2 linked regions of the Tardiphaga sp. vice304 genome follow. The protein of the gene in region 2 interacts with the protein of the main gene of each other region in a pairwise test. Links are inferred from orthologs where the notes say so. Each region holds a gene or a part of one and is shown on either strand. Other genes may lie near its edges.

Region 1 (3,312 bases), 4.3 Mb from region 2 along the record:
GAAGCCGTGTTGATGATGCGTCCCCAGCCGCGCTTCTTCATGCCGGGGATAGCGGCACGCATGCCGTGGAACGCCGAAGTCAGGTTGATCGCGATGATCGCGTCCCATTTCTCGATCGGGAAATCCTCGATCGGCGAAACGAACTGGATGCCGGCATTGTTGACCAGGATATCCACCGAGCTGAATTTGCTCTCGCCGAGCGCGACCATCGCGGCGATTTCCGCGGGCTTCGTCATGTCGGCCGGCGAATGGATCGCCTTGACGCCGAAGTCTTTCTCGATCCAGGCGCGTTCCTTCTCGATCTCCTCCGGAGTGCCCATGCCGTTCAGCACGATATTGGCGCCGGCGCCGGCAAAGGCGCGCGCATAGGCCAGACCGATGCCGCTGGTCGAGCCGGTCACGACCGCGACCTTGCCTGTGAGATTAGCCATGGGGATGCTCCTGCGACGTGGGACGCCTGCAGGAAATGGCCGCGCACCCGGCATTCCCTGAGGCAATGAAGAGAACCGCAGCGTGGCGTCCCCGGATCACCCCGTCAACGCCGCCGCTGCAAAGCAGCAGGCGTTTATTTGCTATCGGTCGAGGCCAGGATCATGGTCCAGAACACCTTGTATTTGGTGCCCGGCGCATATGTCGCAGCAATGCCGATCTTGTTGACACCGGATTTCAGCATGTTGGCGCGGTGCGGCGGCGAATCGCGCCAGCCGGAGAAGGCCTCCGCCATGGTGTGATAGCCGGCGGAGATGTTCTCGACGGCCAGCGTCGCCGGATAGCCGCCGGCGTTCAGGCGCTTGGCCAGTGGCGCTTTCACGTCGTGGTCCATCTTGTTCTTCTTGGCCATGCTGGTCGACTGGTCTTCGGCCAGCGCCATCAACGCCGGATCGACCGTGACCGGGCCGAGCCCGTTGTTCTTCCGGTACAGCGAAATCATCGAGGCGGCCGCGACAGGGTCGAGCTTGGCGCCGCCATTGGCCATGCTGAGATACATCGTGGGCTGGTCCGGCGCCGGAGCCACCATGTCGGCGGCGCAGCCGCCCAGCAGCAAAAATCCCAGAATGGCTGTAGCCACGCGCATCATCGGCAATCCCCCGTACAGAGGGCGTTTGTTGCACACCAACCGTGGCTGAAAGGTGAAGAATGGCGGCGAACGTGGCCGCCCTACTCGCGGCCGGCAAAAATCCGGTAGCGCCGGGGTTGCAGGCTGACGAGGTCGCCGGTGGCGAGGTTGCGGTCGCGCGGGGCGTCGATCTCGACCATCGTGTCACCGGCGCCGGACAGCGCAATGTCGGCCCGCTGGATCGGGCCGAAGGTGCGGACGCGCCGCACCGTGCCTTCCAGCGCGCCATCGGTGGCGGCTTCGCCGACCGGCCCGACATTCATGTCGTGACGGCGCACGAACAGTTTCGACGGACCCGACACAGCACCCGCATCGACGTTCAGGAGCTTGTCGCCGAGCCGGACCTGCCCATCGCTGACATCGACCGGCAGCATGATCGACTCGCCGATAAAGGAATGCACGAAAGCGGTGGCCGGATGGTCGTAGACCTCGCCGGGAGTGCCGATCTGCTCAATGCGGCCCTTGTCCATCACCACCACGCGGTTGGCGACTTCCAGCGCCTCTTCCTGGTCGTGGGTGACGAAGATCGACGTGACGTTGATCTCCTCGTGCAGCGTGCGCAGCCACTGCCGCAGTTCCTTGCGCACCTTGGCATCGAGCGCACCGAACGGTTCGTCGAGCAGCAGGATGCGCGGCTCGATGGCCAGCGCACGCGCCAGCGCAATGCGCTGGCGCTGGCCGCCGGAGAGCTGGCTGGGATAACGACTGGCCAGCCAGTCCAGCTGGACGAGGTCGAGCAGTTCCTTGACGCGGGCGCGGATCGCCGCCTCGTCCTTGCGGATCGCGCGCGGCTGCACGCGCAGACCGAAGGCGACGTTCTCGAATACCGTCATGTGGCGGAACAGCGCATAATGCTGGAACACGAAGCCGACGTGGCGCTCACCGGCGCCGCGCGCCAGCGCATTCTCGCCGTCGAACGAGACCTCCCCGGAATCCGGCCAGTCGAGCCCGGCAATGATCCGCAGCAGCGTGGTCTTGCCGGAGCCGGAAGGCCCCAGCAGCGCCAGCAGCTCGCCATTGGCGACCTTCAGATCGACGTTGTCGAGCGCGGCGAAGGCGCCGTATTTCTTGACAATGTTTTTGACTTCAATCGCCACGCGGTTGTCCCTCGTCGAGATGCCGTTCCAGAATGGTTTTCGCCACCAGCGTGATCAGCGCAAGCATGGCCAGCAAGGATGCGATCGCAAAGGCGGCGACGAACTGATATTCATTATAGAGGATTTCCACCAGCAGCGGCATGGTGTTGGTCTCGCCGCGAATATGGCCGGACACTACCGACACCGCGCCGAACTCGCCCATCGCCCGCGCATTGCATAGCAGCACGCCATAGAGCACGCCCCATTTGATATTGGGCAAAGTGACGCGGAAGAAGGTCTGCAGCCCGGAGGCGCCGAGCGAAATCGCGGCCTCCTCCTCCTGCGTGCCCTGCTCCTGCATCAGCGGAATCAGCGCGCGCGCAACAAAGGGAAAGGTCACGAAGGTGGTGGCCAGCGCGATGCCGGGCACGGCGAACAGGATCGGGATGTTGTTAGCCATCACCCACGGCCCGAAAAAGCCCTGCGCGCCGAACAACAGCACGAAGACCAGGCCGGAGATCACCGGGCTCACCGAAAACGGCAGGTCGATCAGCGAGATCAGCATGGTCTTGCCGCGGAAATCGAACTTGGCGATGGCCCAGGCGGCCATCACGCCGAATACCAGATTGATGCCGACCGAGATCGCCGCGACGATCAGCGTCAGCCGGATCGCGGACCACGCTTCCGGATCGGACAGCGCCTGAAAATACGCCCCGATGCCGCGCGAAAACGCCTGGCTGAATACCAGCACCAGCGGCAGCACCACGAACACCACCAGGAAGGCGATCGCCAGCGCGATGATGATCCAGCGGATCCAGCCGGGCTCGGTCCGCGCGTCGTCTCGCGCCTGAATCTCGAGGGAGCGTTGCGTCATTGCCATCGCGCTCAATGGGCCGGCACGCGGGTCTGCGCCCAGCGCTGAATCCGGTTGATGGCGAAGATGATGAGGAAAGATGCCAGCAACATGACGACCGCAATCGCGGTGGCGTCGGCATAGCGGTATTCCGACAGCCGGATCACGATCAACAGCGGCGCGATCTCGGAAATGTTCGGCAGATTGCCGGCGATGAAAATCACCGAACCATATTCGCCGACCGCGCGCGCGAAGGCCAATGCAAA
Region 2 (3,240 bases):
ACGGTCTCTTCCGCCTTCATGTCGTCGAGCCGCTTGAGAATGAGGTCGAGCACCACATCGGCGCTGTCGCGCGGCTGCAGGCCGGCCAGCGCGGCCTTCTTGGCCTTCGTCACCTTGGGCGTGACAACCTTGGCGACGGAAGCTTTAGCAACCGAAGCCTTCTTCGGCGCTACTGCCTTCTTGGCGACAAGCGCCTTTTTCGGCACGACGGCTTTCTTCGCAGCAGATTTGGGAGCAGCAGCTTTCGCTGGAGGCTTGGAAGCGGCCTTGGAGGCTGCCTTGGCCGGGGCCTTCTTTTTGGCGCCGGTTTTCGTCGATACAGAAGTGGCCAGGGACCATTCCTTTCACGGGTCGGGGCGCCTGATCCGGCGCCCGATGAAGAGACTATGATGAGGGAGTCGTGGGTTCAATATTCCAGGCCGTTCCTATAGCACTTATCGACGCGGTGTTGTGGAATTACGTCTTCCAGCTGCCATCGGCGTTGCGCAGCCGGGTCGAGGACATCGCAAGCTTCAGCCCGGTGAGGAACACCCAGGCCGGCGGGTCGAGGTCGGCCAGCATCCCGGCGTCGCGTTCCGGGATCCGGTCCCGCGACAACGCCTGCGCCGCCGGGGACGCCAGGCCGCGCAGGGTCAGCGGCGGGCGGTCGATCACCGCAAACGGCACCTGCGCGGCGATCTGCTGCCAGTTTTCCCATTTGTGGAACTGGGCGAGATTATCGGCGCCCATGATCCAGACAAAACAGGCGCTGGCGCAACGCCTTCGCAGATAGGTGATGGTATCGACGGTATAGCGGGTGCCGATCGCGGTCTCCAGGCAGGTGACGTCGATGCGCGGATGGTTGGCCATGGCCCGCGCCGCGGCCGCGCGCTCGGCGAGGTCATGCAGATTGCTGCGGTCTTTCAGCGGGTTGCCCGGCGACACCAGCCACCAGACGCGATCCAGTTGCAGCCGCTTCATCGCAAACAGCGAAATCGCCCGGTGCGCGGCATGCGGCGGGTTGAACGAGCCGCCGAGCAGCCCAATCCGCTGGCCTGCGCTGTGAAACGGGATGGCGTGGCCCGCAGAAGCCCGGCCGGGGACTGCAGGCTCCAGTTCAGTCGCCACGCGCGCGCGCCATGTTCATCACGGCCGGGTCTGACCGGTGCCGTGGATGCGGTATTTGAAGCTGGTGAGCTGTTCGGCGCCGACCGGGCCGCGGGCGTGGAATTTGCCGGTGGCGATTCCGATCTCGGCGCCGAAGCCGAACTCGCCGCCATCGGCAAACTGCGTCGAGGCATTATGCAGCACGATGGCGGAATCGACCTCGTTGAGGAAGCGCGTCGCCGCTGCCGCATTTTCGGTCACGATCGCGTCGGTATGGTGCGAGCCGTGATCCCTGATATGCGCCAGCGCCTCGTCGAGGCCATCGACGACCCGCGCCGAGATGATGGCGTCCTCGTATTCGGTATCCCAGTCCGCGTCGGTCGCCGGATTGACACGGCCGTCCACCGCCTGCACGGCGGCATCGCCGCGGACTTCGCAGCCGGCCTCGATCAGCATTTCCACCAGCGGCTTGAGATGCGTGGCCGCCACCGCGCGGTCGACCAGCAGCGTCTCGGTGGCGCCGCAGACGCCGGGCCGGCGCATTTTCGCGTTCAGCACGATCGACTTGGCCATCTCCAGCGAGGCGGCACGATCGACATAGACGTGGTTGACGCCTTCGAGATGCGCGAACACGGGCACCCGGGCCTCGGCCTCGACGCGCGCCACCAGGCTCTTGCCGCCGCGCGGCACGATGACATCGACGCCGCCGTTCAGGCCTGACAGCAGCAGGCCCACCGCGGCGCGGTCGCGGGTCGGCACCAGAGTGATCGCGGCCTCGGGCAATCCGGCCTCGCGCAGGCCCTGCACCAGGCATTCGTGGATCGCGCGGCAGGATCGGAAACTGTCGGAGCCGCCGCGCAGGATCACGGCATTGCCGGACTTCAGGCACAACACGCCAGCGTCCGCTGCGACATTGGGCCGGCTCTCGAAAATCACCGCGACGACGCCGAGCGACACGCGAACCCGCTCGATGGTCATGCCGTTCGGCCGCTGCCAGCTCTCGGTGACGGCGCCCACGGGATCGGCAATGTCATGGATCACGCGAATGCCGTCGGCCATCGCGCTGACGCGGGCCGGTGTCAGAGTCAGCCGGTCGATGAAGGCGGAGGTTGCGCCATTGGCGCGGACCTCGGCGACATCCTCGGCATTGGCGGCCAGGATCGCCGTTTCGCCGGCGCGGACGGCGCGCTCCATCGCCGCCAGCGCGCGGTTTTTCTGTTCCGTCGGCGCTATCGCCAGCGCCCGCGCCGCCGCGCGGGCGGCCAGCGCGAGGTCGTTCATCAGGAACGGCAGATCGGCCGTGCCGTCGATGGCTTTCAGCGAGGCGGTCATGTCAGGCCCGGGCGGTCAGGAGAAACTCGCCATAAAATAGGGACTTCGGCCCGCAAGGTCAAAGGGAGCGGCGCCGCGGCCGGTCGGCGACAAGGCCGCTCAACCGAATTGGTAGTTCGATCGAGGACGGACCCAGCGGCCTACTTCGAGATGTCTTCCACCGCCGCAATGATCCGCGCCAGATCCTGCGGCCGCGACAGCCGATGGTCGCCGTCCGGGATCACCGTCAGCACGACGTCGTCGACTGGCAGTCGCTCGGTGAGGCGAAAGGCGTGCTTCCACGGCACGTCGGGATCGAGCCGACCCTGCAGGATGCGAACCGGGCAGCCGAGCTCGATGCTGCCGCCGAGCAGCAGATGGTCGCGGCCTTCCTCGATCAGTTGCCTAGTGATCGGATAGGGCTCGCCATATTCCGACGGCCGCATCCAGCAGCCGTCGCGCATGATCTGTTCGCGCACTTGCGGCGAGAAGCCGTTCCACATCAGCGCTTCGGTGAAGTCCGGCGCCGGCGCGATCAGCACCAGGCCTTTCAGCGTGGCGCGGCCGATCATGCCGCGGCGGGCCAGTGCGCGCGCCAGCAGCAGCGCCATCCAGCCGCCCATCGACGAGCCGATCACCACCTGCGGGCCCTGGCATGCCGCGTCGAACACCGCGAGACTGTCCTCGAGCCAGCGACCGATGGTGCCATCGACAAAGGCGCCGCCGGATTCACCGTGGCCGGAATAGTCGAAGCGGACGCAGGCGCGCCCCTGCTCCGCCGCAAACGCATCCAGCGCCAACGCCTTGCCGCCCTGCATGTCGGACTTGAAGCCGCTCATCCAG

Evidence for each region.
Region 1: the proteins of FNL56_RS02190 (region 2) and FNL56_RS23060 interact in binary tests that used the Escherichia coli proteins (3 or more experiments, as listed by UniProt). The link is inferred for Tardiphaga sp. vice304 from one-to-one orthologs.

Annotation. Positions count from the first base shown.
Region 1 is NZ_CP041402.1:4,824,192-4,827,503, forward strand. Bases 187-3,182 are described here. They hold FNL56_RS23060 (sulfate/molybdate ABC transporter ATP-binding protein), read right to left. Parts: upstream 2,215-3,182; coding sequence 1,159-2,214; downstream 187-1,158. Other genes in these bases: FNL56_RS23050 (3-hydroxybutyrate dehydrogenase), read right to left, coding at 187-431; FNL56_RS23055 (CAP domain-containing protein), read right to left, coding at 566-1,078; cysW (sulfate ABC transporter permease subunit CysW), read right to left, coding at 2,204-3,067; cysT (sulfate ABC transporter permease subunit CysT), read right to left, coding at 3,079-3,182. In the rest of the region: more of FNL56_RS23050, read right to left, coding at 1-186; more of cysT, read right to left, coding at 3,183-3,312. UniProt on the Escherichia coli protein: Part of the ABC transporter complex CysAWTP involved in sulfate/thiosulfate import. Responsible for energy coupling to the transport system.
Region 2 is NZ_CP041402.1:476,357-479,596, reverse strand. Bases 273-3,196 are described here. They hold FNL56_RS02190 (glutamate-5-semialdehyde dehydrogenase), read right to left. Parts: upstream 2,419-3,196; coding sequence 1,126-2,418; downstream 273-1,125. Other genes in these bases: FNL56_RS02185 (alpha/beta hydrolase), read right to left, coding at 2,559-3,196; FNL56_RS02195 (nicotinate-nucleotide adenylyltransferase), read right to left, coding at 457-1,107. In the rest of the region: rsfS (ribosome silencing factor), read right to left, coding at 1-80; more of FNL56_RS02185, read right to left, coding at 3,197-3,240. UniProt on the Escherichia coli protein: Catalyzes the NADPH-dependent reduction of L-glutamate 5-phosphate into L-glutamate 5-semialdehyde and phosphate. The product spontaneously undergoes cyclization to form 1-pyrroline-5-carboxylate.